4 regions of the Actinoallomurus vinaceus genome follow, and region 4 is predicted to be linked to each of the others. Evidence: riboswitches for the same ligand, from Rfam matches in the RefSeq annotation. Region 4 holds a riboswitch; each other region holds the start of a gene.
The links. Region 4 has a riboswitch for cyclic di-AMP ahead of ABEA24_RS23695 (CHAP domain-containing protein). Riboswitches for the same ligand answer to the same signal wherever they lie in the genome.

Region 1: another riboswitch for cyclic di-AMP. It lies ahead of ABEA24_RS18885 (C40 family peptidase); the one in region 4 lies ahead of ABEA24_RS23695 (CHAP domain-containing protein).
Region 2: another riboswitch for cyclic di-AMP. It lies ahead of ABEA24_RS38290 (CHAP domain-containing protein); the one in region 4 lies ahead of ABEA24_RS23695 (CHAP domain-containing protein).
Region 3: another riboswitch for cyclic di-AMP. It lies ahead of ABEA24_RS24695 (CHAP domain-containing protein); the one in region 4 lies ahead of ABEA24_RS23695 (CHAP domain-containing protein).

Annotation. Positions count from the first base shown of each region.
Region 1 is NZ_BAABHK010000005.1:24,750-32,161, forward strand. Features, by position in the region: gene ABEA24_RS18870 (substrate-binding domain-containing protein) at 1-1,650, opposite strand, end outside; gene ABEA24_RS18875 (tetratricopeptide repeat protein) at 1,889-3,217, opposite strand; gene ABEA24_RS18880 (class II 3-deoxy-7-phosphoheptulonate synthase) at 3,403-4,734, shown strand; gene ABEA24_RS18885 (C40 family peptidase) at 4,887-6,023, opposite strand; cyclic di-AMP (ydaO/yuaA leader) riboswitch at 6,028-6,222, opposite strand; gene ABEA24_RS18890 (CHAP domain-containing protein) at 6,425-7,412, opposite strand, start outside.
Region 2 is NZ_BAABHK010000014.1:134,367-141,778, reverse strand. Features, by position in the region: gene ABEA24_RS38315 (TetR/AcrR family transcriptional regulator) at 1-303, shown strand, start outside; gene ABEA24_RS38310 (aldo/keto reductase) at 431-1,333, shown strand; gene ABEA24_RS38305 (IclR family transcriptional regulator) at 1,477-2,250, shown strand; gene ABEA24_RS38300 (ATP-binding protein) at 2,349-4,664, opposite strand; gene dhaL (dihydroxyacetone kinase subunit DhaL) at 5,149-5,772, shown strand; cyclic di-AMP (ydaO/yuaA leader) riboswitch at 5,957-6,093, shown strand; gene ABEA24_RS38290 (CHAP domain-containing protein) at 6,147-6,836, shown strand; gene ABEA24_RS38285 (outer membrane protein assembly factor BamB family protein) at 6,959-7,412, shown strand, end outside.
Region 3 is NZ_BAABHK010000007.1:74,453-81,864, reverse strand. Features, by position in the region: gene ABEA24_RS24705 (MFS transporter) at 12-1,250, opposite strand; gene ABEA24_RS24700 (cysteine synthase family protein) at 1,244-2,368, opposite strand; cyclic di-AMP (ydaO/yuaA leader) riboswitch at 3,464-3,607, shown strand; gene ABEA24_RS24695 (CHAP domain-containing protein) at 3,607-4,626, shown strand; gene ABEA24_RS24690 (hypothetical protein) at 5,027-5,992, shown strand; gene ABEA24_RS24685 (BlaI/MecI/CopY family transcriptional regulator) at 6,168-6,542, shown strand; gene ABEA24_RS24680 (M56 family metallopeptidase) at 6,539-7,412, shown strand, end outside.
Region 4 is NZ_BAABHK010000006.1:441,285-448,696, forward strand. Features, by position in the region: gene ABEA24_RS23675 (ThuA domain-containing protein) at 1-693, shown strand, start outside; gene ABEA24_RS23680 (acyl-CoA dehydrogenase family protein) at 697-2,304, opposite strand; gene ABEA24_RS23685 (TetR/AcrR family transcriptional regulator) at 2,291-3,088, opposite strand; gene ABEA24_RS23690 (RlpA-like double-psi beta-barrel domain-containing protein) at 3,342-3,938, opposite strand; gene ABEA24_RS23695 (CHAP domain-containing protein) at 4,093-4,857, opposite strand; cyclic di-AMP (ydaO/yuaA leader) riboswitch at 4,871-5,007, opposite strand; cyclic di-AMP (ydaO/yuaA leader) riboswitch at 5,114-5,258, opposite strand; gene ABEA24_RS23700 (sirohydrochlorin chelatase) at 5,751-6,512, opposite strand; gene ABEA24_RS23705 (phosphoadenylyl-sulfate reductase) at 6,494-7,207, opposite strand; gene ABEA24_RS23710 (PDDEXK family nuclease) at 7,204-7,380, opposite strand; gene ABEA24_RS23715 (nitrite/sulfite reductase) at 7,377-7,412, opposite strand, start outside.

The DNA.
Region 1 (7,412 bases), on a different contig from region 4:
GTTCCGGTCGATGCAGGGGGGATAGCCCCGGATGCTGAGCTCGGCGCGCGCGTTGGCGCTGCCCAGGAAGGCGATGAAGTTCTTCAGTAGTGAGGAGGACTCCGGAGCGCCCGCCGTGTAGAGGTACTCCACGGTCCAGAACGGATAGCCCTGGGCGATGCTGGTGGCGTCGGGCAGCCTGCCGTCGAGCGTCACCACGTGGAACCTCTGCAGCCGGGCGGCCTCGGTCTTGGCCGTCGGCGCGTCGGCGTACCCGATCGCGCCCGGCGTCTCGGCGACCTTGTCGACCAGCTCCTGGGTGGTGCGCAGCTCGCACCGGATCGTCGGCGCGTGGAGCGGCGGGCTGCTCTCCCGGCACTCGGTGGAGGACGCAGCGCCCTCCGAGCGGCCGAGCAGCTTGTTCTGGAAGATCTGGCGGGTGCCGGACTCGCCGTCGCGGCCGACGATCCGGATCGGGACGTTCTTGCCGCCGAGCTCGCTCCACCGGTGGTACCGGCCCCGGTAGATGTCCCGTAGCTGGGTGGCGCCCAGGTTGGTGATTCCCGTCGTGTCCGAGAGGATGACGCTGTAGACCACCACCGCGACCGGGTGGCTCCTGAGGTCGATGGCCGGGTGGGTGGTGTCCGGCCCGTCGTTGAGCACGGCCAGCCCGCCGGTGTCCTGGGAGCCCGCGGCCGCCAGGTCGTGCATGCCGGCCCGGCTCCCGGCGAGCTGCAGGTCGATCGATGCCGAACCACACGCCTTGCGGTACTGGCGGACGATCTCCCGCAGCGGGTCGGAGAAGGCGCTGGAGCCCTCGAGGCGCAGATGGCCGCTCGCGCAGTGCAGCGCGGGGTCGGTCCCGCGCTGGTAGTAATTGGCGAGCACGTTGCCGGTCAGCGCCATGGCCAGCACGACCCCCGCGGCGATGGCGGCCACGGGCCAGCTCAGCCTCCGCCGGCGCTTCTCGTCCTTCACCCAGCCGCTGGTCAGGGCGCCGTCCGCCTCGATCTCCTTGCTGGTCGTGTCCTTGGGCGTGTCGTCCAGCTCGCGCAGGACCACGACGAGTTTGAATCGCTGCCGGCGCTCGAGGGAAAGGTTCGCCAGCCGGACACCGTTCACCTGCCGGGTGTCCTCGGCCGGTGCGGAAGGCGGGCTCTTGACCAGGCCCGGCAGCCGGTCGGCCAGCAACCGACGGAGTGTCTTGACATCGGGGCGGTCGTTGCTCTTCACGACGCCTTCGGGGGTGACGGAGAAGAATTCCAGCCGGTCCCGTACCGCTTTGTGAAGCTCTTTGGTGCTGGCGTCGGAGACCCGCGCGTTCCAGATGACGCGGTTCTTGAAGGTGAATTCCAGCGGCCTGATGAAGTCGGACGGACCGATGTCGTAACCGCCGGTGTTGCGCACGCGAATGATGACGATGCTGAGCAGGTCGATGGTCCGCGCGTGCTCGCGCAGGTGCGGGTCCGTCGCGGTGGCCTTGTCATCCCCGTCGTGCAGCGCCACGGGGCTCAGCCCGATCTTCGAGTTGTAGAGCACCCGATAGGTGATCCGCTTGCGCCGTACGAGATACCGGTCGGCGAGCGGACTCGTGACGAGCAGGACGATGAGAATCCCCAGGAAGGCGTTCTCCTGGCGTTGCGCGATGAGCTCGGCTATTCCCTGCAACATGGCCGGCATCCCGCAAGCGCCTCCCCGTTCGAGCGGTGCCATGATGCTAGAGGCGCAAGACGGGGGACCCCGTCGGGGAACGGCGGAATTCACCGCTATTTCATGGGGGCGTCTTCTGTGATCCGGGAACCGTCCACTTCGGTGGCGGAGCGCCGATCGATTCGGCTTCCGGCCGACACTTCACGGAAAAGGCGCCCGACCGGAATACCCGGTCGGGCGCCTTTCCGAACCGCGTTCCTCAGACCTTGCGGATGAGGACGATCGGGGTCTGCTCGTCCTCGTTGCCGGCCGGGTTGTCGGACAGGACGTTCTCGACCCACTTGCGGTCGACGCCCTTGGACGCCCCGACGACCCACGCGCCGGTGAGGTGGTTGGCGTCGACGACGCAGACGTGGCAGCCGAGCGCCGCGGACAGGTCCTCCGACAGCTTGTCGGGGCGGCCCGGGCCGAACAGCAGGTGGTGGTCGTGCGGCGGGAGCGCCGCCGCCACGTCGTCGATCATGGCCGCGCCGGGCCCCGCGACACGGTAGAACCAGCCGCGCTTGCCCACCAGCTTGCCGGCCGCGCCCGCGGCGGCGCCGAGGAGGACCTTCGTACGGCCCGCCTCGAGGATCGCGCCCTGCATTCCGGCCGGGCTGTGCAGCGGGCCGATCTTGCCGACGAACTTGCTCAGCTGCTTGGCCATGCCCTCCGGCGTGATCATCTCCAGCGGGATCATGCGACCCTGGCCGGCCGACGCGGGGCTCTCCGACAGCGCGAGGATGTCGTCCGGCTGCAGCATGCCCTGCGTCGCCTCCTGAATGATCGGGAGGATGCCGGTGCGCAGCGTGATCATCTTGGTCTTGATCGGAATGCGGCGGGCGCCGACCGCGCGCTCGTCGACCGGCGGGATGTTCGGCGCCTTCTCCGGCGGCGTCTCGCCGAAGTGCTGGTGCAGCATCTGCCGGATCTGCTGGTTGCGCGGGTAGATCGACGCGCCGCGCTGCAGGATGTCGCGGGCCCCCGCCGGGTCGCCGGCCTCCATCCGGAGCGAGGCGAGAAGGGTGTAGTCCGAGGCGTACACCAGGTAGTCGGGGGCGAGCGCGATCAGCTCCGTCTGGTACTTCAGGGCGCGCGGCTTGTCACCGCGGTCCACCGCCCACTTCGACAGGCGCTTGAGCGCGTGCCGCCGCAGCTGGGAGTCGTTGACGACCGACTCGAGGATCGTCTCGGCGTCGTCCATCCATCCGCCGTCCTTGAGGACGTCGGCCAGCGTCAGGGCGTACCAGGGGATCGTGGGGTACTTCTCGCGCGCCTGCCGGATGATCTGGGACGCCCGGCCGTAGTCGCCACGCCACTTGAAGACCTCGGCCAGCGCCGCCGTCGCGAACCGCGTGTCACCGCCGGCCGCGATGGCCTGCTGGGCGATCTGCTCGGCCTTCCTGTCGTCACGCTCGTTGGTGAGGACCAGCCAGGACAGCAGGGACAGACCGTCACCGTCGAGATCCGCCCGCTTCTGCTCGAGGAGCTGCTGGGCCTCCTCCGGCTTGCGGAGCCAGATGTCATAGGCGCGGCTGTTCGTGCTCATTGTCAGAACCTCATGCGTCGTCGGCGATCTGCGGGATCGGCCCATCATCGCAGAGTTTCACGGCGACCGACGCGGTGCCCGCGTTCACCCTGGATCACCGTAGTGGGAGAGAGATGGACGAAGCAGGGGGGAATACGCAGGTTGTATGACCCGGGCTTGTCGGCCGCTCGATACCCTTGGGTCTCGTGGACCTCCTCGATTCATGGCGCGATCTTCCGGCCGCGCAGCAGCCCGACTGGCCCGACCCCGCCCGGCTCCGCGACGTCGCGGGCCAGCTGTCCAAGCTCCCGCCGCTGGTGTTCGCGGGCGAGTGCGACCAGCTCAAGGCGCACCTGGCCGCCGTGGCGCGCGGTGAGGCGTTCGTGCTGCAGGGCGGCGACTGCGCCGAGACGTTCTCCGGCGCGACCGCCGACGACGTGCGCAACAAGCTGAAGACCCTGCTGCAGATGGCCGTCGTGCTGACCTACGCCGGGAGCGTCCCGGTCGTCAAGATCGGCCGGATGGCGGGCCAGTTCGCCAAGCCGCGTTCCAAGCCGCTCGAGGTCCGCGACGGCGTCGAGCTGCCCGCCTACCGGGGCGACATGGTCAACGGGTTCGACTTCACCCCCGAGGCCCGGGTGCCGGACCCCGAGCGCCTGCTGCGCGCCTACCACGCCGCGGCCGTGACGCTGAACCTCACCCGCGCCTTCACCCAGGGCGGCTACGCCGACCTGCGCCAGGTCCACGCCTGGAACCACGACTTCGTCGCGGAGAGCCCCGCCGGCCAGCGGTACGAACGGCTGGCCGGGGAGATCGACCGTGCCCTGGCGTTCATGCACGCCTGCGGAGCGGACCCGGAGGAGTTCCACCGGGTCGAGGTCTACTCCAGCCACGAAGCGCTCCTGCTGGACTACGAACGCGCCCTGACCCGCATCGACTCGCGGTCCGGCCTGCCGTACGACGTCTCCGCGCACTTCCTGTGGATCGGCGAGCGCACCCGGCAGCTCGACGGCGCGCACGTGGACTTCATGCGGCGCATCCGCAACCCGATCGGCGTGAAGCTCGGGCCGACCACGACCGCCGAGGACGCCCTCGCGCTCATCGACCGGCTCGATCCCGACCGGGAGCCCGGACGGCTCACGTTCGTCACCCGCATGGGCGCCGGGCGGATCCGCGACAACCTCCCCACCCTGGTGGAGAAGGTCACCGCGAGCGGCGCCCAGGTCGCCTGGATCTGCGACCCGATGCACGGCAACACCTTCGAGGCGGAGAGCGGGTACAAGACCCGCCGGTTCGACGACGTGGTGGACGAGGTCGCCGGCTTCTTCGAGGTGCACCGGGCGCTCGGCACCCACCCGGGCGGCGTGCACATCGAGTTCACCGGCGACGACGTCACCGAGTGCGTCGGTGGCGGCCACGACATCGTCGAGGACGACCTGCACCAGCGGTACGAGACCGCCTGCGACCCCCGGCTCAACCGCGGCCAGGCGCTCGACCTGGCCTTCATGGTCGCCGAGATGTACCGCATCGGGAAGTGACCGCCGGGGACGCCCCTGCGTCCGTACGGGCCGCCGAGACGTCCCGCGTCGGGAAGTGATCGCCGGGGACGTCCCTGCCCTGGTCTGTACGGCCGCCGGGACGTCCCGCTTCGGGGAGTGATCCGAACGACCCGTCCGGGGTCCGGCGGCCGTCACACGACGCGTACGGCGCCGGCGAACGGGCGGGTCGACAGGTCGGCGACGCGGACGTGGTCGCCGGTGTGCGGCGCGTGGACGAACTTCCCGTCGCCGATGTACATCCCCATGTGGTGGATGTCGGTGTAGAAGAACACCAGGTCGCCGGGTTCGAGCTGGTCCCGGGAGACGTGCACGCCGGCGTTCCACTGGTCGCCGCCGTAGTGCGGCAGATTGACGCCGACCTGCTTGTAGGCCCACATGGTCAGGCCCGAGCAGTCGAACCCCCGGCCGGCCGCCGCGCCACCCCACACGTACGGCACGCCGAGCTGCGACAGCGCGGCCCGTACGGCACCGACGGCCTTGCCGGGTCCGCCGGGGATGGGAGGCACCGTCTCGCCCTTGCCGGCGCGCTCGACGGCGTCGCGCAGCAGCGGCCTGCGGACCTTCTCCAGGTCGTGCCGGATGACCGTCCGCTGCCTGGCGAGCCGGCCCCTGAGCCGGGCCGCCTCCGCGGCGCGCTCCCGGGCGTCCTGGCAGGTCCACTGGGCGTTCTGGATGGCCTGGGTGAGCTGCCGGATCTCGGTGTCGTCCTGCTGCGTGAAGTAGTGCAGGGTCGCGGCCCGGTCGAGGACGGCGCGCGGGTCGGAGGCGGCGAGGAGGCTGGGGGAGTCGTCGTTGCCGCCGCTCATGTAACGCGTCGCCACGAACCGGCCGACCTTGCGCTGGATGGCCTTGAGCGCCTGCGCCGCCCGGGCCGAGGTCTGGCCGGCGACGACGGCCGCCCGCTGGGCCTGCTCCAGGCGTACCTTGAGGCCGTTGTACTGCTCGGTGAGCTGCTCCAGCTGGTTGTTCAGCTGGTCGGCGCGCTGCCGGAGCGCGTCGATCCCGGGACCGGGCCGGGCGGTGTCCGCCAGCGCGGGCGATGCGAGCCCGGCGACGACGAGCGCCAAGGCCACGGCGGCCGTACGGCGGGCGGTGGCCTTCGGCGGGTGGTGGGCGCCCTGTGTGAGGGCTATGGCGGCCGTACGGTGTGCCGTGGCCTTCGGCGGGTGGTGAGGGTCGTGTGTGAAGGTCACGGTGGCCGTGCGGCGAGCCGTGCCCTTCCCGGGATGATGGGGATCGCGGCTGCCCGCAGGGTGCGATGACGCCATCCAGTGCTCCTCTCCTCAGGCCGCCTACCGGGTTAGCTGACGGGTTCGGACGGAAGAGAAGCCCTACCGCGCACCGTCGGCGACGGGCGCGGATTCACCCCGGATGCGAAGGCAGGGAGGTGCCCCATGGCTTCGCGAGTGGGTCCCCGGTTCCCCGGCGCGCCGGCTGACGCGACGGGCGATTCGGCGGTCCGGCCGTCTCTCGGCCGGTGACGACTCGCTGGAGATTAACGGATAGTGACGAGGCCGCCAACGAGAACATGCGGAGATGGCCCGGGGGATCGGAGGATGGTCACTCCGGGTGATGTGGGGGCTGGTCCTTTGCGCCTACACGCACACGGTCCCCGCCCCCTCCGGATCGGGAGGAAACGGGGACCGGCGTGACGTTCGGACGCGCTCGCTCAGGAGAGGACGGACTCGGACTCGGCCTCGGAGCTGTTCTGGGCCACCGCAGCGTGCAGGGTGTTCCAGAACGCCAGCTCGACGTCCTCCTCCAGCTCGGAGATCTTGCCCCAGAACTCCTTGTCCTCGGCCTTGGCGGCGGCCTCGGCGGACAGGACGGGCATGACCATGGTGCCGGCGTCGGCGGCATCCAGGTCGGCCACGCTGACCTCGGCGGGCAGCTCGACCGGCGTGCGGTGGTGCTTGCCGCGCTTGCGGACCCGGACGTTCGGCGCCGAGACGGGCACCTTGACCTTCGACTTGCCGACGGCCAGGGCCACCGTGCCGAACAGGACGACGGCGAGCAGCCCGGTGAGGGCGGCCTGCTGGTCCGGCAGGGAGGTCGGCGCGGGCGCCGGGTCGTGCGACGCGATCGTGTGCGTGTCGACCTTCGCCACGGGATCCTGGCCGATCTCCTTGACGGCGGGCGTCGGAGCGGCGTGCTTGGGAGCGTACTTCTCGTTCTGCGCCGTCTGCTGGGCGGTCTGCGCGGGGGCCGACTTCACCTTCACCTTGGAGGGGTAGCCGAAGCCGACGACCTGGCTGATGTCCCGGGTGGCGCGCAGCAGCGCGTTGTTGTGGTTGGCCTCGATCGTGTGCAGCGTGTGGCCGTCGACCCGCTCGACGATGCCGACGTGCTCGATGTCGCCGATGCTCTTGCCGCCCGACCAGGAGAAGAAGACGATCGCGCCGGGCTCGGCCTTGTGGCCCCAGGCGTCGTGCTTCTTGAACCAGTTGGCGTGGTCGGGAGTGGAGGCGAACTGCCCGGTCCAGTCCTCGACGCCGGCCTTGTTGGCCGCCCACGCGAGGAACATGTCGCACCAAGGAGCGTCCGTGTAGGAGGAGTCCTTGTCGACATGCTTGCCGTACCAGTCGCCGAATTTCGTGTAACCGCTGGCTTTCTCGTGGTAGCCGAGCTGGCCTTTGGCGACCTCGAGCAGTTTCTGA
Region 2 (7,412 bases), on a different contig from region 4:
ATGATCTCCCACACGATCACGGCACCCGCGAACCCGACGACCCGCCCCGGCATCCGCTTCGGTCTGATCGACCACGCCTTGGCGCCCTTCGAGGAGGCCGATGGACCGGCGTCCCTCACCCCCACGGCGATGACCCAGCTGAAGCGAGGTCTCGCGATCATCATCAGCGCCGAGGCGCTGTTCACCCTGACCGACCTGTGCGGCCTTTCGGTCGATGAGGCGATCGCGAGCGCGGTACGGGCGGCGACCGCCCTCACCACGGCGGCCTTCGCCGAAGCGCCCGCCGACCGCCCCGTCCGCTGAGCCCCCGCACGCACGGTCTCGACGGCTTCCCAGCCAACCGGAGGAACCTCCGGTTGTGCTAGCCTCGACGTAGCGGAGGCCCCTCCGCATCGATGAGACCACGTCATCGACGAACGGGAGCGTTCTCATGAGCACAGCCGAAAGCACGCCGAAGGCACCGGGGGGCAACGCGATGCTCGCGGGACGCCGGGTCGCCCGGGTCGGGTTCGGGGCGATGCATCTGGCAGGCGGTCACGGCCGTCCGGCGCCCGACCCCGAGCAGGCCGTCGCCGTGGTGCGCGCCGCCGTCGACGAGGGTGTCAACCACATCGACACCGCGGAGTTCTACGGCGCCGGCCGGTGCAACGAGCTGATCCGCGAGGCCCTCGCGCCGTTTCCCGAGGACCTGGTGCTGGTGAGCAAGGTCGGCGCGGAACACGACGACCAGGCCGGCCTGGTCCTGGCCCAGCGGCCCGAGCAACTGCGCGCGGGCGTGGAGGCGAACCTCGCCACCCTGGGCGTCGAGCGGCTGGACGTGGTCAACCTGCGCCGCGCCGACGCTCCGCCCGGCCTCCTCGCCGAAGGAGACCAGGTCGTCGACCTCGACGGCCAGCTCGCCGAGCTCATCGCCCTGCGGGACGAGGGCAAGATCGGCGGCATCGGGCTGAGCCACGTCAGCGCCGGGCAACTGCGCCACGCCCTGCCCGCCGGGATCGTCTGCGTGCAGAACGCCTACAGCCTTCTCGACCGCGCGAGCCGGCCGGTGCTGGACGTGTGCCGGGAGCACGACATCGCGTGGGTGCCGTACTTCCCACTCGGGTCCGCCTTTCCCCAGTTTCCCAAGGTCACCGAGCATCCGGCGGTTATCGAGGCCGCCGCGTCCCTCGGGGTGACACCCGCCCAGGTCGGCCTGGCATGGCTGCTCGAAACCTACGCGCACACGCTGCTCATTCCGGGCACCGTCGACCCCGCCCATCTGAAGGAGAACATCGCGGCGGGTGACGTCCACCTCGACCGGCAGATCATCGACACCCTCGACGGCATCGCCTAAGGTTCACCGGGCGGGTGAGCACGCGGCGGCCGGTGGCGTCCGGTTCCGGGGAACGTGAAGCGAACGGGCCGCCATCGCGGCCGACGGAACGATAATCTTGTTCGCGGAACCTGGTTCGCCGATGACGAAAGCACGGACGGGTCATGATCCAGTCAGTGCAACGCGCGGCCCAGATCCTGCGAGAGCTCGCTGCCACCGGCCCGAGGCTGGGCGTGACGGAGCTCGCCGAGCGGATCGGGGTCGCCAAGCCGACCGCTCATGCGCTGCTCCGCACGCTGGAGACCGAGGGGCTGGTCGTGCAGGACCCCGAGTCCAGCAAGTACGCCCTGGGCCCCGGGCTGGTGCGCCTCGGCAACGCCTATCTCGACGGCCACGAGCTGCGCACCCGGTCCATGATCTGGGCCGACGCGCTGGCGACGCGGGTGAACGAGGCGGTCTGGGTCGGGGTGCTGACCGGTGATCATTTGCTGGTGGTCCATCACGTCTTCCGGCCCGAGGGAGCGGTCCAGATTCTCGAGGTCGGAGCCACGATCCCCTGGAACACGTGCGCGCTGGGCAAGGCGATCGTGGCGTTCGGGTCCGAGGCCACGGAAACGGAACTGCTTGGCGGTGAGCTGGGCGTACTGACCGGCGCGAGCGTGAGCGACCCTGAGGTTCTCGCTGAGCAGCTGGCGGACGCGCGGAGCGTCGGGTACGCGATCGAGGATCAGGAGTCCGCCCTGGGAGACGCCGGTGTCGCGGCACCGGTGTTCGTCCGCTCCGGCGATGTCGCGGGCGCCATCGGCGTGGTCGGGCCGGTCGAGCGGCTGCTGTCCGAGTCCCGGCGGGAGGAGATCGCGGTCGCGGTGCGGGAGACCGGCCGCAATCTCTCGCGGGAGCTGGGCGCCACCCGCGGCCATACCCGGCGCGCCGGTTGACCGGAGAACGCCTGCCTCGTACGCCGAGGTCCAGTGCCTTGTTGAACGGCGTTCGTCAATGCTGAACGGCCTTCTGGCTCCGGTGGACGTCCGTGAGGTCAGCGGCTGCCGTACTGCGCGGCCCAAGCGGCGGCGACCTGGGTTCTGGAGGTGAAGCCCATCTTGTACAGGATGCGCCCGACATGGCCTTCGGCGGTGCGCTGGGCGATGACGAGGGCGCTGGCGATGTCCTTGTTGCTGAAGCCGCGCGCGACGAGCTCGGCGATCTCGCGTTCCCGGCGGGTGAGGACGGCGGCGACGCCTGTCAGAGCCCCGTCCGCCGTCTCGGACGCGGCGGGCTCTTCGTCCCGGGCTCGGGCGATCGCCTGCTCGGGGGTGAGCCGTCCGCCGCGTGCGTGGGCCGCGGCGAAGGCGTCCTGGCCGAGCGTTCGCCTGAGGCCCGTCTCGCAGTCGGTGTGCGCATGTGCCACCGGTCCGATTTTGGGCAGCGACGCCCCGGCCGATCGCCAGAGGGCCTCCGCGGCGCCCAGCAGTTCGGCGGCGTACTCATGCCGATCCTGATCGGCGGCGATCCAGCCCAGCGCTTCGACGCAGTGAGCGAGGCCCAGGTGGTCCACGGGGACGCGCGGCGGACGCAGGGCCTGGCGGATCACACTGGTCGCGGCCCGGGCGTCACCGCGTCGCCACAGGTCGAGGCCTGTGATCCAGTGCGCTTCCCGGCGGGACCATCGGGCACCGGCCGACTCGCACATCTCGTCGCACTCCCGGCACAGAGCGGTCGAGCGGGCGTCGCCCATGAAGACGGCGGCCGTGGCCAGCTGCAGCAGTGTGGTCCACGAACGGCCGTGGTCTCCCGTGGCGCGGTAGTGGGCCAGCGCCCGGCTCAGGAGCGCGTAGGCGCGTGGGAAGTCCTCCTCCAGCACCGCTGCCAGGCCGGTCAGCTGGATGACCCCGGCCAGCTGCGCCTGGTCGCCGAGCCGCTCGGCCAGGGCGCGGCACTCCTCCAGCAGTGGCGCCGCGGCCGGGAGGTCGCCGCTCCGCAGGTACAGCCAGGCGTCGGCCCACAACGCCCTGGCCCGCGCGGCGCTGGGTGAAGGGTCCGCGGCGAGGGCCCGCTGCAGCCAGCGGTGGCCGTCGCCCAGGGAGGAGAACGACAGCGGATGGCTCCACAACGCGGCGGCCATCTCCAGGCCGGTCCGCTCCTCGCCCGGCTCGTTCAGGCAGAACTCGAGCACGGCCGCCCACTCGGCCTCTTCGCCGGCCATCCGGTCGAGCCATTCGCCCTGCCCAGGTCCGAACCACTCGGCTCCGGCCTGCTCGGCCAGGTTCCGGTACCAGTCGCGGTGCCGCCGTCGTACGGCCTGCTCCTCACCCGACTCGACCAGCCGGTCGTGCCCGTACCGTCGTAGCGCCTCCAGCATCCGGTACCGCGTCCGAGAGCCGTTGGCCTCTCTGCCGAGGATCGACTTCTCCACCAGGCCGGCCGTCGCGTCGAGCACGGCGTCGGTGAGGATGCCGTCGTCGCACACCTGTTCGGCCGTCTCCAGATCGCACACACCGGAGAAGACCGACAGCCGGGCCCAGAGCGTCCGTTCCTCGACCGAGCACAGGTGGTAGCTCCAATCGATCAGCCCGTACAACGTCTTCTGGCGCGGAGGCGCGACCGGGGAGTCGCTGCGGAGGAGCTGGAACATCTGATCCACCCGATCCGCGATCTGCTCCACCGACAGCGCCCGCATCCGCAGCGCCGCGAACTCGATCGCGAGCGGGAGGCCGTCCAGCCGATGACAGAGCCTCGTCACCGCCGCGGCGTTGGCGGCACAGACGGCGAACTCCGGCACGACGGCCGACGCCCGCTCGCTGAACAGGCGCACCGCCGCGTACAGCAGCACCGTGTCCGCCGACGCCTCATCGAGCTCCGGCACGGGAAGCGGCGGCACTTCCAGGACGAACTCCCCATTGGCGCGGAGGAGTTGCCGGCTGGTCGCCAGGATGCGCACATCGGCCGTCAGGCAGAGGAGATCCCCCACCAGGGCCGCGCACTCGTCGATCAGGTGCTCACAGTTGTCCAGCACCAGCAGCATCCGTTTTCCAGCGAGGCGCCCCGCCAACCCGGCCGGGTCCTGGACGTTCCGAAGGCCGAGGGTCTCCGCGACCAGCCGTACGGGCGACTTCGGGGCCTCCGACGCGGCCAGGTCGACCAGCCACACCCCGTCGGGGAACGCTCGCCGGGCGTCCGTCGCGACATGCAACGCCAGGCGGGTCTTGCCCACGCCGCCGACGCCGGTCAACGTCACCAGACGCCCGACGCCCAGCAGCCGCTTCACCTCCGCGAGTTCGCGCTCGCGGCCGATGAAACTCGTCAACTCCGTCGGCAGGTTCCCCACCAGCCGTCCCGTTGCGGCCGTACGCATTTCCTCTCCACGTCGGCAGATCGCCCGATCTCCTCTGGCCGGATAGGACGTGTGCCTGATCGCCATTGATGGAATGGCCGCCGGCCTGCCGCCTGTCCGTCGTCGCCAGGAGCAGGAGATCATCCGCCGCCGATCTTCACAGCGGTTCGACCGCCCCATCGGACTTCAGGGGCGAGGGACGGTCGATAGGTTGTAATGAACATCAATCTAAAACTCTGAATCCGGTTCATCAATAGCGAACGACCTACGGATTCTAACCCTCTCAACATGCGAGACAGGCGCCCGACCACCTGCACCGTCGCGTGCCGAGATGCCGGCACACCGGACGATCTCGGTCCTCCGAACTCGGTTCGGCATGCGTGAACGGACTTCTGCAGGCTGGAAGACGGACTCGACGAGTGTCGTGGCCCACGGCCGGGCCACTGTTCCGGCGGCTTAGCCTGGTCGGTAACGATGTCACCAGAATCACCGCCTTGGACAGCGAATGGACATCGATACGACCTTGGCGTGGGTACGGGGGATCACCGCGGCGATACGCCGCGACGCCGACTATCTCACCCGGCTGGACGCCGCCATCGGCGACGCCGACCACGGCGTCAACATGCAGCGCGGCTTCTCCGTCGTGCGAAGCACGCTGGACGGTAAAGAATTCAGCACAGTAGGGGAAATTCTCACTAAAACCGGGACCGCGTTGGCGTCGAGCGTCGGCGGTGCGGCGGGCCCGCTGTACGGGATGGCGTTCCGCGCCATCGGCAGGCAACTCACCGAGCCGAGCGCGACCGCTGAGCAACTGCTCGCGGCATTGCGCGCAGGCCTGGAGGCGGTCCAGAAACTGGGCGCCGCCCGGCCCGGGGACAAGACCATGATCGATGCCTTCGGTCCGGCGGTGGAGGCGTTCGAGAAGGCCCTGCGCGGCGGAGCCGCCCTCGGCGCGTCCGCCTCCGCCGCCGCGGACGCCGCGGAAGCGGGCATGCGCGCCACCATCCCCATGATCGCCCGCAAGGGCCGCGCCTCCTACCTCGGGCCCCGCAGCCAAGGCCACCAGGACCCCGGCGCCACCTCCACCGCGCTCATCTTCCGCGCCCTCGCCGAAGCGGTAGCACCCTGATGTGATTTGCATCACATTTTTGATGTTTCAAGCTTTGTTTGCTACTTTTCCGCACGTAACGGAGCACCGTGCGTCATCTTCGCTGGCCAGGGCCGGTGTGGCGGGGCGCTCGGCGAGGCATCTCACGGTCACCCTTCTCCCCCGCGTCCTTTTTCATCGACCTGTTGTACGAGCCGCTCGCACGAGCGAGCGCCCGCTGAGTCCGCACCTCGCGGAGCCGGGGACCCACCGCATCACTGGGGTGAATCGGCACATCGTGCCGTAGGGCAGCTTCCACGCCCGAACCCGTCAGCTAACCCGGTAAGCGGCATGGAAGCCGAAGGAGTACCCCTGTGTCCCCTCGATACCCCAGACCTGCGTCTGGGCTGAGACGCGTGGCGCTCAAGACCGCGGTCGCCGGCATCATCACCGTCGGCGCCGCCGTCGCCACCCAGCTCTCCGCGAGTGCGGCCCCGCACTCCCCGGTCCCCGTCTCCGCGGACCGGCACACGGCCTCAGCGGCCGACCACGACCCGGCCCCGGACCTGGGCACCGTGCTCAGGAACATGATCGTGCCGAAGGGCGAGCTCCAGAGGGGGCAGCCCTCCGCCGCCGACGTGCTGAAGGTCGCGCTCTCTCAGGTCGGCACGACGGCGGACGCCGCCGGGGGCACGAAGTTCAACCAGTGGTTCATGTCCACCCCGGCCGCCCAGTCGGGCGCCCAGCGGTACGGCGGGAAGATCAGCGACTACGCCGACGCCAGCTGGTGCGACATGTTCGTCTCCTGGGTCGGCGCACAGGCCGGCGCGCCGGGCGTCGGAGTCGACGCGTTCACGCCCACCCACGCCCAGTGGTTCCAGCAGCAGGGGCGGTGGGGCGCCATCCCGAAGCCCGGCGCCGTCGTCTTCTTCTCCTTCTCGGGCGACAAGACCGTCGGCGGCATCGAACACGTCGGTCTCGTGGTCAAGGACGATCACGACGGAACGATCGAGACCGTCGAGGGCAACACCGACGAGTCCGTCAAGATCCGCATCCGGCCCGTCTCCGAGGTCGTCGGGTACGGCTACCCGGACTACATCCGGTAGCCCAGGCGACGTGGCCGCCGGGACCGCGGCGGGCGCCGCGATCGCGCTCGGGATACGCGGTGTCCGCAGTGCGATCGCCGAGCGCCCTGCGCGGGACGCCCCGCTGTGGTGAGAATGGGCCCATGGGCAGGGTCGCGTACGGCGTCGCACTCATCGTCCTCACCACCGCCACGGCATGCGGCTCCGGCGGCGGGTCGAAGCCGGACGCCCGTTCACCGGCACCGAGCGGCACCGCCGCGAGCGCGTCGGCGCGTACGGCCGTGTCCTGGCCGACGTACCACGGGTCGAACGACCGCGCCGGGTACGCGGCCGGCTTCCCCGCCCCGCGTACGCTCGCGGACGCCTGGACGGCGCGGCTCGACGGAGCGGTGTACGGGCAGCCGGTCGTCGTCGGCGGCATGGCGTACGTCGGCACGGAGAACGACACCGTCTACGCACTCGACCTGGCGACGGGCCGGCAGGCCTGGAAGCGGCACCTGGGCACGCCCGTGCCCCAGTCGGCGCTGCCCTGCGGGAACATCGACCCGCTCGGGATCACGGGAACACCGGCGTACGACGCCACGACGCGCACGGTGT
Region 3 (7,412 bases), on a different contig from region 4:
GAGCCGGCCTGTCAGCCGGTGACACCGACCGGTTCCTGCTTCCGCTCTCTGCTCCGTGGGTCGCTGAACTCGGTCATTCCGGGGACGAGGAGCGTCAGCAGGGCACTGCAGATCACCAGTAACCCGGCGCCGGTGAGCACGGTCCGGGCTCCGGCGGCGTGGACCATGATCGGGATGACGGCGAAGCCCACTGGGCTCATTCCGTACGAGACGACGAAGTCCAGCGAAGAGATCCGGGCCTGCAGGCGTTTGGGCACTTCGCGTTGGATCGCGGTGAACCAGGGGATGTTGAAGATCTCGATCCCCATACCGCCGATGGCGCAGGCGGCCACGATGATCCAGCTTTGCGATGCGTACGCGAGAGAGATCGGAACGAGCCCGTAACCGGCGAGCATGACCATGCCCGGGATGCCGACGCGTCGGGGCCTCCAGCGGCTCATCACGAGGGCGCCCACGATCGCGCCGGCGGAGTAGGCACCGAGGGCGAGACCGATGAGCGCGGTGGAGTCGAATCGTTGCCGGCTCACCACGGGCAGCATCACGTACTTGGCCGCCTCACCGAAGGCGAGCCAGAAGACCAGAGCGGCGAGGCCGGCGAGGAACCAGCGGTGGCGGCGCGCTTCGGCAAGCCCTTCGCGGAACTCGGTCAGTGCATCGGCCTTCGCTTCCGGTGCCGGCACGGCGCGATGCCTGGTGGCGACGGTCGCGGCGAGCAGCGCGGACACTATCCAAAGGGCCGCCGAAGCCGTGAGGCTGAGGTCCCGGCCGACCTGGGTGTACAGGGCCACCGCTGTGGTCGGGCCGCCGACCAGCCAGATTCGCAGGCTGAGCGTGGTGATCGCGTTGGCCTCCTGCAGCCGATCCTCGCCGAACAACTCTCCGATCATCGCTTGGTAGGCGCTGCGGAACATGCCCTCGCCCGCACCGGCGCAGCAGATCGCGATGCAGAGGGCAATGAGGGGCAGATCGGCGAACAGCCCGACGACCGCGGTGGCGCCGCCGCGCACCGCACTTGAGATCGTCAGGACGACCGCGCGCGGGTAACGATCGGCGATGATGCCGCCGGGCAGGGAACCGATGACGAATCCGAGTGTCCGCGCGCCCAGCACCAGGCCGAGCGCGGTGAGGCCGTGTGGCCGGTCGAGAATGGCGAGCGTCAGCGCGGTGGGCATCATGCCTGTCGCGGCGGCCGACGCCGAATAGCTCAGCCATAGACGGCGGAACATCCTCTCCCGCAGCAACGTCAGCATCGATTCCCTTTCCAGTCCGAGCGGGCGAGAACGGGGCTGGGTGAACCGAGTTCGGCCGCCAGTTCGGGCTGGTGGTTCGCGCATTCCTCGGCCGGCCTGGTCGAGTACGGCGCCAGCTCCTCGACGCGTTTACGCAGGGTCTCCGGGTCGGCCGTGGTGGTGAGTCCGTGGGCGCGTAGCCAGTTGTCGTTGAAGGCGGTGGCCAGATACCGTTCGCCGCGGTCGCAGGCGAGGAAGGCGACCTGCCGACCGGAACGGGCACGTATCGCCTTGGCGAGAGCGACAGCGAGCGCCGCACCGGTGGAGACACCCGCGAGCAGTCCCTCCGAACGCACCAGGGTGCGGCATGCCTGATAGGCGTCCTCGTCGGTGACCTTGTACACCTCGTCCACCAGCGACAGGTCGAGGTTCGTCGGAGTCCAGCTCAGCCCCACGCCGGGGGTGAGGTAGGCGTGTGATTCGCCGCCGAAGACCGCGGAGCCTTCGACATCGACACCGACCACTTCCACGTACGGCGAGCGTTCTTTGACCGCACGGGCGATACCGCCGAGTTGGCCGCCGGTGGAGACGGTGCACACGACCGCCGACAGGCCGTGGGTCTGGTCGAGCAACTCACGGGCGGTGGTCCGGTAATGCGCCTGACCGTTGAGCGGGTTGAAGCACTGATCGGGACGGAAGGAATTCGTGATCTCGCGTTTCAGCCTGTTGGCGAGCGCGATCCGTGTCTTGTGGTACGAGCCGGAGTCATCGGGCTCGTCGACGACGACGATCTCTGCCCCGTAAGCCTCCAGGAGGCCGCGGTTGGTGGCAGTGAGCTTGGGATCGACGATGGCGATCACTCGGTAACCGCGGGATGCGCCGATCATCGCCAGTGCGATCGAGAAATTCCCCGAGGACGACTCGATGATCGTGCCGCCGGCGGACAGCTGCCCGGTCCGCTCGGCATGCTCGATGATGTACCAGGCCGGTCGGTCCTTCAGGCTGCCGGCCGGATTCGTGCCTTCCAGCTTGACGACGAGTTGCGCCTCGTCCTGAGTCGTGAGGTTGCGAAGACGTATCACGGGTGTGCACCCGATGACGTCCAGGAGCTCCGGCACATACGTATGCGCTGTTCGCATGGGTGATGGTCCTTATCGGTCGCGCGGCGTGACAGTGGGCCTTCTGCGCCGGCGTGGTGCCGACGCGCGCGACTGATCAGGATCGGAAAACGCACAGAACGGCCAGGGCGGCAGCCCAGTCGTGGCGTACTGAGTGACCTGTGTGTGCCGATATCGGCGGTGACCGCTCCCGCCCGTTCGCCTCGGCGTTCACCCACGCGAACATGGGCATGACGTGCGAAGACATGGGAGCACGTTGGCAGGAAAGACCCATCCGTAGCTGACTGTCAGAGGTCGATCCCATCGGCGGATCGTCGTGGCATCTATGCCCGCTGTTGTCGCAGGTCCCGTGTCCGAACGTGGGCATCGAATGCGAGGGGGAGGTGATGGTGAAAGTGCGATGGAAATCGCTATGAAGATGTCCTGCTGGAACGCATGGGCATCCGTATGCCATGAAGACCAACAGCGACAGGAAACCGTGGATAAGCAGGCCGGTGCGATCTCGACCTAACGCGGGGATCCTGGCGAACGCCATCACGGGTGTAACCATAGCCAGAAGATCGCCATAGCTGTTTAAGGTGAGGGTGGTAACTCCTTAATGGTTTGGCAACCCGAAAAAAGTTGGACCGAATATGTGTCAGTCCTTCGACTGTTGGAGTTTCGGGCGTGGGACCTTAACCGAGGTCCATCTACCAGCTCGCGCCTTCGAATGTCAGGTGCCGGCGTTCAGCTTCTGCTCGATGTCTCGAGACGAAGCGGTACCTCCTCAGATCGGGATGTCGCCAATATCCGATGACGGGGCGGCACCTCGCGGCGGGAGCGATACCGCGATGCAGGGATGATCGTTGAACATCTCCTACAGAGAGTAGTAAGCGAGGGCGAGCGGAGCGATCTGGGGCAGCGGTGACGGCGAGATGACGACTCGCCGCCGTGGCCTTCGGGTGAGTCGTGCGGTGGAACATCGCTCCAGCGTGACGCTAGGTGGTTGGGTGAGACGCGATCGGTGAGACCGCTGATTCTCTCAGTTCTTATCTCCAGGCTCACTTGCCGCTTCCGCGACATTGCTACTACATTGCGTCGGAGTCGGACTGCGATCTACCTCCCACCAGGGAGGTACGGTCTGATCCGCCTAGTCCTGTGCCGCAGCCGGCGGCGCGGGAGCCGGGGACCCATCTGTCTCTGGGGTGAATCCGCCTGTGCGGTAGGGCTTCCCTGGCCCGAACCCGTCAGCTAACCCGGTCGGCGGTATAGGGAGAGCGATGGATCCGGTAGGACACAAGCTGCTGCAGATCGCCAAGAGCCAGCTCGGGTACGCCGAGAAGAGCGGCGGTTACACCAAGTACGGCGACTGGTACGGCAAGCATGTCGACAAGGGCTCCTACTACAAGACGGCCCCCTGGTGCGACATGTTCCTGGCCTGGGCTGCCGACAAGGCCGGTGTTGAGGACTGGGCGGGCGAGTTCGCCTCCACACCCCAGCACGCGCTGTGGTTCCAGAAGCATCATGCCTGGGGACACAAGCCCGAGCCAGGAGCGATCGTCTTCTTCTCCTTCTCCGGGAACAAGAGCATCGGCGGCATCGAACACGTCGGCATCGTGGAGAAGGTCGACGGCCACACGCTGCACACCATCGAGGCCAACCACAACAATGCATTGCTGCGCGCGACCCGGGACATCAGCCAGGTCGTCGGGTTCGGGTATCCGGCGAAGGTGAAGGTCAAGGGCAAGTCGATCCCGGGCACGGAGCAGAAGGCAGAGCAGAAGACGGGGGAGAAGTACGTTCCGAAGCACTCCGCTCCGCCGCCCTCGGTCGGGTCGCTCGTCAGCGACGTCGGGCCGGCGACGCATGCCGTCCAGACGACTCACTCAGCACCGGAAAAGCCATCCGCGTTCGCCGAGCAAGGTGCCGCGTTGACCGGGCTCCTGGCCGTCGTCGTATTCGGAACGGCCGCGCTGGCCATCGCCAAGTCCAAGGTCAAGGTGCCGGTGCCCTCTTCCGGAGTGCAGCTTCGCAAACGCGGAAGGCACCACCGCACTCCGGCCGAGCTGCCGGCGGATGTCACCGTAGCTCATCTCGAGGACGCCGACGCGAGTACGACCGTCATGCCTGCGCTCACCGCGCACGCGGCGGCGCAGGCCGAGGATCGCGAATTCTGGGGCAAGATCTCTGAGCTGGAGGAGGACACGGAACTCGCGTTCTGGGACTCGCTTCATTCGGTCGTGGCCGACACGAGTCAGAAGGCAGGCTCATCAAGGTCGGCAGTGTCCTCCGGCCGTTGACGAGGCTCTTCTCCCTGTGGTCGGCCACGTCGAGCCGTAGCCGATTCGTCGGGACGGGCCGCTACGACCTGGCCTTCCATGCGCCGCTCTGGGCGGTTGAGGTCCGGCGCGGTGCCGTCATCACCAACAGGGGCGTCGTCGGCGTGGAGATCACACCTTTCCGAATATGAAACGACTTCCAGTGGCGGCGTGGGGCGGACCGAGCGCGATGAGTGTGTCTGGCGGAGACATTCGGGCGGTACGAGCCCTCGATGGTCAACTTCCCGCACGGACCCTTGAGGGTTACCGCCGTGGGGGTTCTGTCGTCCGTCGAGAACTCGAAGACGCGGAACGATGGCGACGTGACCTCCTCGGCCGGCCGACCGGATCATCCGACCAGACATCCGCCGCTGCGGGACGGTTGCTCTGCGTCTGGAACGCCTATGCGCTGCAAACGCTCGGTGAACACCTACTCGACGCCATCCATCCCTACGACGACGGAAACCTGCCGTCCGGAGCGGCGGCTCGGACCCTCGCCTTCCTCGGACAGGTCGAGCGCTGGCTCTTTCATGCGCGCCGAATAGCGATTGATTCGACCTACCGGATCGAAGACCACGTTCACCTTCCCGCGGACCCTCCGACCTGGCGCGTGGATGAGCCCAGCGATCGTCGGCTGCTGGCGGCGACGGCGACGGCCGCGCGGGCGATCCACGCGCGAGGCCTGGTCGCTCTGGTCCGCCATGCGGATGTGCCGGGAATCCGGTCTGAGGACCGCGACCGCCTCAGGCGAATCCTCGGCCGTGCCGGCGATGCGATCGAGTATGCGGCGCGAGCATCGCTCGACGGTGATCCGGCGACCATGCCGACACCTCCCGATGTGCACCTGCGGTACGCGATCCGCACCCTGTACGCATTCGGCCAATACCTCGCGATGCCGCATCTGCTCGATGGCCGAGACGCTACGAGGGCGGTCTCCCTGGCCGCCCGCGTCGTGGAGAAGACCGATCCATGGTGCCTCACGGACCCTGACCAACGCCCCATCCTTCAGTCGCTCCCCGGAGCGCACGCCGTTCTCGAGCGGATGTGGGCGGCGGACAGCTGCCGGGCGGCGACCGTGCGCGTTCAGGCCCAGATCGCCGCGGCGCTGCGCCTGGGAGCGATCGTTTTCGCGGTCGACCGGGCCGGTGAACGGCTGGGATGTTTTCACCGCTGTCCGTGGCCGGCCGTATATGAGGTGCGGCGTCCGGTGACGATCGGCGGCATCCAGCTCTGGCCATTGCAGCACTTCACTTACGACGTCACGGGTCCGCGCGAAACGGACCTGTTCGCGCGTCGCATCCTCGTGTCGGTCTTCACCCCCGCAGAGGATCGGCCGATCGGCTGGTGACGATTCTGCGCCGGTCTCCTCCTATGGTACGCAGTAGGTGTAAGCCGCTCTTGCTCCGTGATCGAGCCTGCACGGCCTAACACTTGGTGCGGGCCCAATCCTGACCGTCCCTACATGTACTATGGTCCATAGTAGAATGGGGGTGCGACAGCAGTCCGGGGACATGGAGTAGGCGATGGCACTACGGCAGTTCGGTGAACTCGAAGCAGCGATCATGGATTGCCTCTGGCGCTATGGCCGGCCGGTTCCGGTGCGCGAGGTCGTGGAGGACCTGCAAAAAGACCGGACCATCGCGTACACCACGGTCCTGACGGTGATGGACAAGCTGCACAAGAAGGGCTGGCTGCGGCGGGAGAAGGCAGGGCGAGGGCATCTGTACGAGCCGCTGGTCAGTCGCGAGACCTATACGGCACGCCTGATGCGTTCGGCGCTGGCGACCAGCAACAATCAGGCCGCTGCTTTCGTTCACTTCCTGTCTGAACTATCCACTGACGAAGCGCAGGCATTGCAGGCGGCGATGCGGATCGTGTCTCCGGAGAAGAACTCATGACCGCAGCCCTGGCGCTGCTGATCTACGCCGCGGCACTTCTCACCGCAGGACCCCGCCTGTTGAAGAGACTCGACTGGGTCGATCGGGCGCCACGGCTCGGACTCGCGATGTGGCAGGCGGCGACGGCATCGGCGCTTATCTCCCTCGCCTTGGGCGGGCTGGTTCTTGTCGTGCCGGCGATCCGTGACGCGGGCGGTCTCACCCACGTCCTCGACGCATGCGTGACGGCCATGCGCGACCACTACTCAGGTGTATCGCAACCTGTCGGGGCGGTCGCCGGTCTGCTCAGCTCGGCGGGACTCGTTCTATGGGCCGGCGGTCACGTCATAGCGAGCCTTGCCCGCGCCTGGTGGAGTAAACGAGCTCACCTCGGTGCACTGGCCCTGGTCGCCCGGCCGCTTCCGGAGAAGGGCATCGTCGTGGTCGAGCATGCCGCACCGGTCGCCTACTGCATCCCCGGCCGGCGTTCTCGCATCGTGCTCACCACAGGCACGCTTGATCGGCTCGACGGCGCACAGTTGTCGGCCGTGCTCGAGCACGAAAAGGCTCATCTGCGGGGACGGCACGACATCGTGCGCAACGTTGCGGTCGCGCTGGCGAGAGCGTTCCCCCGAATTCGCCTCTTCCGGGACGCGCGGCTCGAGATCGCCCGCCTGATCGAACTCATAGCCGACGATTCGGCCGTGCGCCGCCATGACAGAGCGGTCGTGGCCGCCGCGCTGGTCTCTGTCGCAGCTGGCCCGGTTCCGGCGGCGGCACTGGGAGCCGGCAGCACTGCCCTGTTGACGCGAGTACGAAGGCTTCTCAACCCGGCGCGTCCGTTGAGCCGTGCCGCTCGTGGCATCAACGCCATGGGGATCGCTCTGCTTC
Region 4 (7,412 bases):
CTCGTCTACACCCGGACGACGGCCTACCGGCACGACTCCATTTCCGCGGGCGTCGCGGCCTTCCGTGAGCTGGGCGCGCGACACCGCTTCTCCGTGCACGCCACCGAGGACCCCGCGGCGTTCACCACGGAGCAGCCGTCCGCCTGGGACGCGGTCGTCTTCCTTTCCACGAGCGGAGACGTCCTGGAACCGGCGGGACGGCAGGCGCTGCGGAGATACGTCGCCGAGGGCGGAGGATTCCTGGGAGTCCATTCGGCCGCCTGCACCGAGTACGACTGGCCCGAATACGGCGCGCTCCTCGGCGCCCGCTTCAACGGGCATCCGGAGATGCAGCCGGGCCTGGTAAAAGTGCTCGACCGGATTCATCCGGCAACAGCCCACCTGCCGGAACGCTGGCACCGGACCGATGAGTGGTACGACTTCCGCGACGGTCCCGCACAGGTCCGGGTGCTGGCGACGGTCGACGAGCACAGCTACCGCGGCGGCCGCATGGGACCACATCACCCGCTCGTCTGGTGCCGTGAGTACGGCGCCGGCCGCACCTTCTACACCGCGCTCGGCCACGCCGCGGAGGCCTTCGCCGAGCCGGACTTCCGCGAGCATCTGCTGGGCGCCCTGCGCTGGACCGCCGGCTGGACCCCCGACGGGTCCGCCGACGGCCCTGCGGCGGGCGACGCCGAGACGCCGGGTTGAGCGCTAGCCGATCTTGGGGCGGGCCCGTTCGACGATGGCGGCGAAGTCAGCGCCCGGAGGGAGGGTGCCGAAGGCGCGGCCCCAGTCGCCGCTGAGGCGGGAGGCGCAGAAGACGTCGGCGACCGCCGGGTGCCCGTGCCGGACCAGCAGGGAGCCCTGCAGCACCAGGGCGAGGCGCTCGACGATTCGCCGGGCGCGCAGCTCGAGCGTCGCGACGTCGGTGAGCGAGTCCTTGACCTCGGCGACGGCGGCGTCCAGACGCGCGTCGGCACCGGCGGCAAGGCCGACCTCGGTGAAGAACGCCTCCACCGTCTCCGGCTCCTTCACCATCGCCCGCAGTACGTCGAGGGCCGCGACGTTCCCGGAACCCTCCCAGATCGAGTTGAGCGGCGACTCGCGGAACAGCCGCGGCATGCCGGAGTCCTCGACGTAGCCGTTGCCGCCGAGGCATTCCAGCGCCTCCGCGGCGTGGGCGGGCCACCGCTTGCAGACCCAGTACTTGCCGACGGCGAGGGCGAGCCGCTTGAACGCGGTCTCGCCGCGGTCGGTGGCCCCGGCCAGGCGGAGCATGAGCACGGTCGCGGCCTCCGACTCGACCGCCAGGTCCGCGAGGACGTTGCGCATCAGCGGCTGGTCGATGAGGTACCGGCCGAACACCTGGCGGTGCGCGGCGTGGTGGGTCGCCTGGACGAGGCCTTCGCGCATTCCGGCGGCCGCGCTGATGACGCAGTCGAGCCGGGTCATGTTGACCATCTCGATGATCGTGCGGACGCCGCGACCCTCGTCGCCGACGCGCCAGGCGACCGCGTCCTCGTACTCCACCTCGGCGGACGCGTTCGACCGGTTGCCCAGTTTGTCCTTGAGTCGCTGCAGGCGGAGGGCGTTGCGCGTGCCGTCGGGCAGCACCCGGGGCAGCAGGAAGCAGGTGAGGCCCTCCGGCGCCTGGGCGAGGACGAGGAACACGTCGCACATCGGCGCGCTGGTGAACCACTTGTGGCCGGTCAGCAGGTAGGTGCCGTCGGGCCGGGGCACGGCCCGCGTCGTGTTGGCCCGGACGTCGGAGCCGCCCTGCTTCTCCGTCATCGACATGCCGGCGAGGATGCCCTGCTTCTCCGCCGGCGGCCGCAGGCCGAAGTCGTACGTGCCGGACGTCAGCAGCGGTTCGTACTGCCGGGCCAGCTCGGGCGCGTGGCGCAGCGCCGGTACGGCGGCATAGGTCATCGAGATGGGACAGCCGTGTCCGGCGTCCACCCGCCAGACGTGGAACTTCGCGGCGCGGGCGACGTGCGCCCCGGATCGTTCGGTCCACGCCCGGGCGTGCAGGCCGTGGCCCACCGCGACGCGCATGAGCTCGTGCCAGGCGGGGTGGAACTCGACCTCGTCGACGCGATGGCCGTACCGGTCGTGGGTGCGCAGCACCGGCGGGTGCTCGTTGGCGAGGCGGCCCCACTCGCGCGCCTGCTCGGTGCCCGCCAGCCGGCCGAGCTCGTGGACGGCCTCGGCCGCCCAGCCGCCGCCTTCGCGGAAGAGCCCGTCCAGGAGGGCGGGGTCGTCGGCCACGTCATGACCGACGAGCGGGGGGACCTGGTTGAAGACCTCATGTGTCGTCATCGACCGCTCCGATGCTGCGCTGGGCGAAGGTGATGAGATGCGCTATCAAGCCGGCCTGCGCGTCCGCGTGGCCGGCGGCATGTGTTCGCGCGTCCGCGCCATCGGCGGCATGCGCCGGTACGTTTGCGTCGTCGGCGGCATGTGCCGGTGCGTTCGTGCTGTCCGCGGCATCTTCCGGTGCGCTCGCGTGGCCGGCGGCATGCACCCGTACGTCCGCGTCGTCGGCGGCGTGCGGCTCGGCGGAACGGCCGGCACCGATCGCGAGGGGGCCGACGAGGGCCTCGCCGATGGCTCCGACGAGCGCCGCGGCGCTGACCTCGACGTCCTGCTCGGGGAGCTCACCGGCGGCGATGCCACGGCCGATGAGCCCGGCGAGGACGGCGGCGTACGCCCGGCGGAAGACCAGGCGCTCGGCGTCGACGGCGGGATCCACCGGCTCGGCGAGGAGCGCGTACGCCATCCGCGGGGCCCGCAGGGCCCGGCCCGCGAACGTCTCGATCACCGCCGCGATCCCCTCCGCCGCCGAGCTCTCCAGCGACGCGGCGCGCGCGAACGCGTCGACCTCGCGCTGGGAGGCCACCCGGAAGACCTCCGCGACCAGGTCGGCCTTTGCCGGGAAGTGGCGGTAGACACTGCCGGTCGCGACGCCCGCTCGCCGGGCGACGGCCGCGATCGAGCAGCCGGCGTAGCCGCGCTCGGCGACGACCGCCAGCGCGGCGGCGCGGATGCGGTCCCGGGAGGCGCTGAGCCGGGCCTCGACACGGGGCGTACGGCGGTAGGGCACGCAAGAATTGAACCGCAGTTCATTCCTTCCGGGCAAGGGCGGCCGTCGGGAAGGACAAGCCCTCGGGAAGGACAAGCCGCCGGGGAAGGACAAGCCGGGAACGGTGAGCTGGGAACGGTGAGCCGCCGGGAACAGCAAGCCGTCGGGAACGGCAGAACGGCGCGGGATCTCCTCAAATGAGGGGATCCCGCGCCGTCCGGACCGGCAGGCGAGGGGGGGAGCGGGTGACGCCCTGCCGGTGTCGAGGGGGCGGTTACGCCTTGCCGGTGGCCGTGGCGTAGCCGGTGCCAGAGTGGCGGTACACGCCGCCCTTGCCCAGTTCGAGGACCTGGAACTTGACCGTGATCGAGTTCGACGCGGTGCCGGTGAGGTGCTGCATCATCTTCTCCGACAGGTCGATGAGCGCCGGCGGGTTGTGCTGCGCGACGGCCCACTCGGCCGGGCCGAAGTCCTCCACGATGCCGATCTCGCTCTTACCGTTGTAGGTGACCTTCACCTTGGTGCCGAGCGGCCAGTACGGGCTGGCGAGCGTCTGGTACGACATCGGCTTGCCGGAGGCCGTCGACGGGTCCCAGAAGGACGTCGCGGTCGAGACGCCGCCGGGCAGGGCCGCCTTCTTCTCCTTCTTGAGGTCCTTCTTGATGCTCACGAACAGCCGGTCCTGGTTCGCCGTGGCGACGCGTTTCTCGGTCTGCTCGGGCGCCTGCGGGGCGGACGCCGCGGGGGCGCTCTGCGCCGAGGATGCCGACTCCGGGGTGTTTCCGTAAGCGAGGGCGGTGGTCACGCCGGCGCCGGCCAGGGTGACGCCGGCGGCCGCGGTGGCGATGGCCTTCGTCGAGAACCTGATCATGGAAATTCCTTTCGGGGGCATGGGGGAACGGGGGCATGAGGGATGGGGGGATCCCAGGGGCGATGCCAGGGGGATTCGAAGGACCGCCCGGGAAGGGGAGGTCGGCGCGCGCCGCATCGCTCGGCGGCGACGCGGCACGCGCCGGCCCGGGCGATTACTGGGCGTACTCCGGGTAGCCGTAGCCCACGACAGAGGAGGTGCTCCGGGTCCGGATCTTCACGGCGTCGTCCGTGTTGCCCTCGACGGTCTGGATGGTGCCGTCGTGGTTGTCCTTGATGACCAGGCCGACGTGGTCGATGCCGTCGACACCGCCGCCGTTCCAGGAGAAGAAGACGACGGCCCCGGGCTTGGGCGCGTTGCCCCAGCGGCCCTGCGAGATGAACCACTTGGCGTGGGCCGGGGTGAACGCGTCAGCGCCCATTCCCTTGACGCCCAGCTGGTCGCCGACCCAGGAGACGAACATGTCGCACCACGAGGCGTTGGCGTAGTCGCCGACGGACCCGCCGTTCTCCGCCACGCCGCGCGCGGCGTACGGGGTGCCCATGAACCACTGGTTGAACTTGCTGCCGCCGGCCGCGTTCTCGGTGGTGCCGACCTGGGAGACGGCGAGCTTCAGCACGTCCGTGGCCGAGGGCAGCCTCTTCTGCACCTGCTTCTGCGGCGCGGCGAGGGCGCGCGTCTTGACGCGCGGGTCGTCGCGCAGGGCGTTGGTCTGGATCGCCCTACCCATACCGGGATTCGGTATCTGCGCGACATGGTGCGCCGCCTGGTGGGTCGCACCGGGGATCTGCGCGGAGAGAGCCGGCCCTGCGGAGGCCACGGTGATCGCGGCCGCGCCGGCGGTGGCGGTGCCGGCGATGACGCCGGCGAGGGTCTTGCGGTTCAGGGTGAAGCGGGGTTTGGCGTGTCGAGGGGACACAGGGGGGTACTCCTTCGGCTTCCATGCCGCTTACCGGGTTAGCTGACGGGTTCGGGCGTGGAAGCTGCCCTACGGCACGATGTGCCGATTCACCCCAGTGATGCGGTGGGTCCCCGGTTCCGCGAGGTGCGGATTCAGCGGGTCGCCCGCTCATGCGGGCGGCTCGAACAAAGAGACACGTCTGCCGTCGCCGGGCTAGGGGTAGCGGTGACGGCCGGTATTCAGATCAGGGCGGACTCGCGGACAAGGTTCTGCTCCTTACTTCCAGTACGCCTACCGGGTTAGCTGACGGGTTCGGGCGTGGAAGTCGGCCCTACGGCACAGGGGATGTGCCGATTCACCCCGGGACTTCTGATGGGTCCCCGGCTCCGTGATCTTCACGGACTCGACGTTGCCGCTCCCGCTCCAAAATGGATCAACGGGTAGTCCACGGGAGTGGCGCGTTTTGGGATATGAACCGTCTCGGCTCTGTACGGAGGCCCTCGCACGCGTCTTCGCGCCGCGCTGTCTGCGCTGGTGGGCCGGCCGTGCCGGCGGATGTCGGGCGGCGCGTGGGGGGCGTCGCCGGACTGAGAGGAACATATCAGACAAATAGCGACGTGCCAAATACCACCGTCGGACATAAGTCACGTGATGGGTGCCACAAAGATCGCTATAAAGATCAATCCGGCAGCCGTTTGATCGACTTTTACCTTTCCGGCCAGAACAATCATGAGTGGCCGCAAAGGGCGATCAGCGTCGCCACATATCCGAACAGCCTTACGGCGCAGGGTATTCCGCGGCCCGTCACGGCAGGTGACCGCCGCCCGGTAGGAGGCGCGCCGGAGCGCCACGGAGGGAAGGTGTCAGCGCGCCACGGAGGGAAGGTGTCAGCGCGCCACGGAGGGAAGGTGTCAGCCCGCTGCCGCGACGCGATCGCCACGCGTCAGGATCTCGCGATAACGCTGCACGGTGATCTCCGCCACCTCGGGCGCGGCGCCCAGCACGGGCGAGACCGCCACCGCCCCGGCCTCCAGGGACTCCTCGCGGACCTTGTCCGCGAAGTAGCCCGGGGCCAGGAAGTAGGACGCCACCGCCACTCGCGGCGCGCCCGCGTCGTACAGCATGCGTACGGCTTCGGCAGGGGTGGGACGGGCCGCGGAGGCGTACGCGGGGACGACGGAGCGCCAGCCGCGCCAGTCCCGCGCCATCCGGCCGATCGTCGCGTTCGCCGCCGGATCGCTGGAACCGGCGGCGGCGAGCACCAGAGCGGTGCCCGGGTCGGGGCGGACGCCGACCTCGGCGAGCCGCCGCTCCAGGGCCCGCGTCATCAGCGGGTGCGGGCCCAGCGTCGCCCCGTAGTGCAGGGTCAGCCGCGGGTGGGCGCTGTGTACCTCGCTGAGCGCCCCCGGGATGTCGGTCTTGCTGTGGTACGCCGCGGTGAGCAGCAGAGGGAGCACGACGGCCTCGTCGGCCCCCTCTCCGACGAGACCACCGAGCGCCTGCCCCGGGGCCGGGGGAGCGTGGTCGAGATACGAGGTCACGACCCGCACCCCCGATGAACGACGAACAAGATCGAGAAGTTCCTCGATCGTCGCCGCCGCACGGGGATCCCGGCTGCCGTGGGCCACCACGACCAGCGGGATCGTCCGCGTGCTCAGAGGTTGATGCCGCATTCGGTCTTTCCGGTGCCGGCCCAGCGTCCGCTGCGCGGGTCCTCGCCCGGCGCGACCTGCTTGGTGCAGGGCTCGCAGCCGATCGAGGGGTACCCGTCGTACTGCAGCGGGTTCACCAGGATGCCGTGCTCCTCGATGTAGTCGTGGAGCTGGGCCTGGGTCCAGCGGGCGAGGGGGTTGACCTTGACCTTCCCGCGCGCGGCGTTCCACTCGACCACGCGCGAGCCGCGCCGGTGCGAGGTCTCCTCACGCCGGATGCCCGTGATCCACGCGAGGTACGGCTCGAGCGCGCGGTTCAGCGGCTCGACCTTGCGCAGGTGGCAGCACAGGTCCGGGTTCCGGCCGTACAGCCGGGGCCCGAGGTCGCGCTCCTGCTCGGCGACGGTCCGGGAGGGGGTGACGTTGACCACGTTGACCGGGTAGACGGCCTCGACGGCGTCACGCGTGCCGACCGTCTCGGCGAAGTGGTAGCCGGTGTCGACGAACAGCACGTCGATGCCGGGGCGGACCTTCGAGGCGATGTCGACCAGCACGGCGTCCTTCATGGACGACGTGACGCAGATCCGGTCGCCGAAGGTCGCGATCGCCCACCGGATGATCTCCTCGGCGGAGGCCTCCTCCAGTGCGTCGGCGGCCGATTCGACGATGTCGGTCAGGTCGAGCGCCGCGGGGGCGCGCTCGTACAGGAGTGTCATGCCGAGCCCTCCCGTCTGGGAGCGCCCGTGGCGCTGAGCGCGCCGAGCCCGATGAAGCGGAGCTTGAACGCGCGCGTGCACGCCCGGCAGTGCCAGCCGCCGTCGCTCTCGTACGGCTCGAGGTCCTCGTCTCCGCAGTAGGGGCAGTAGAAGGGAACGGCTCTCTCGGTCACTTCAGCTCACCTTCCTCCGCACGCTGCACCCA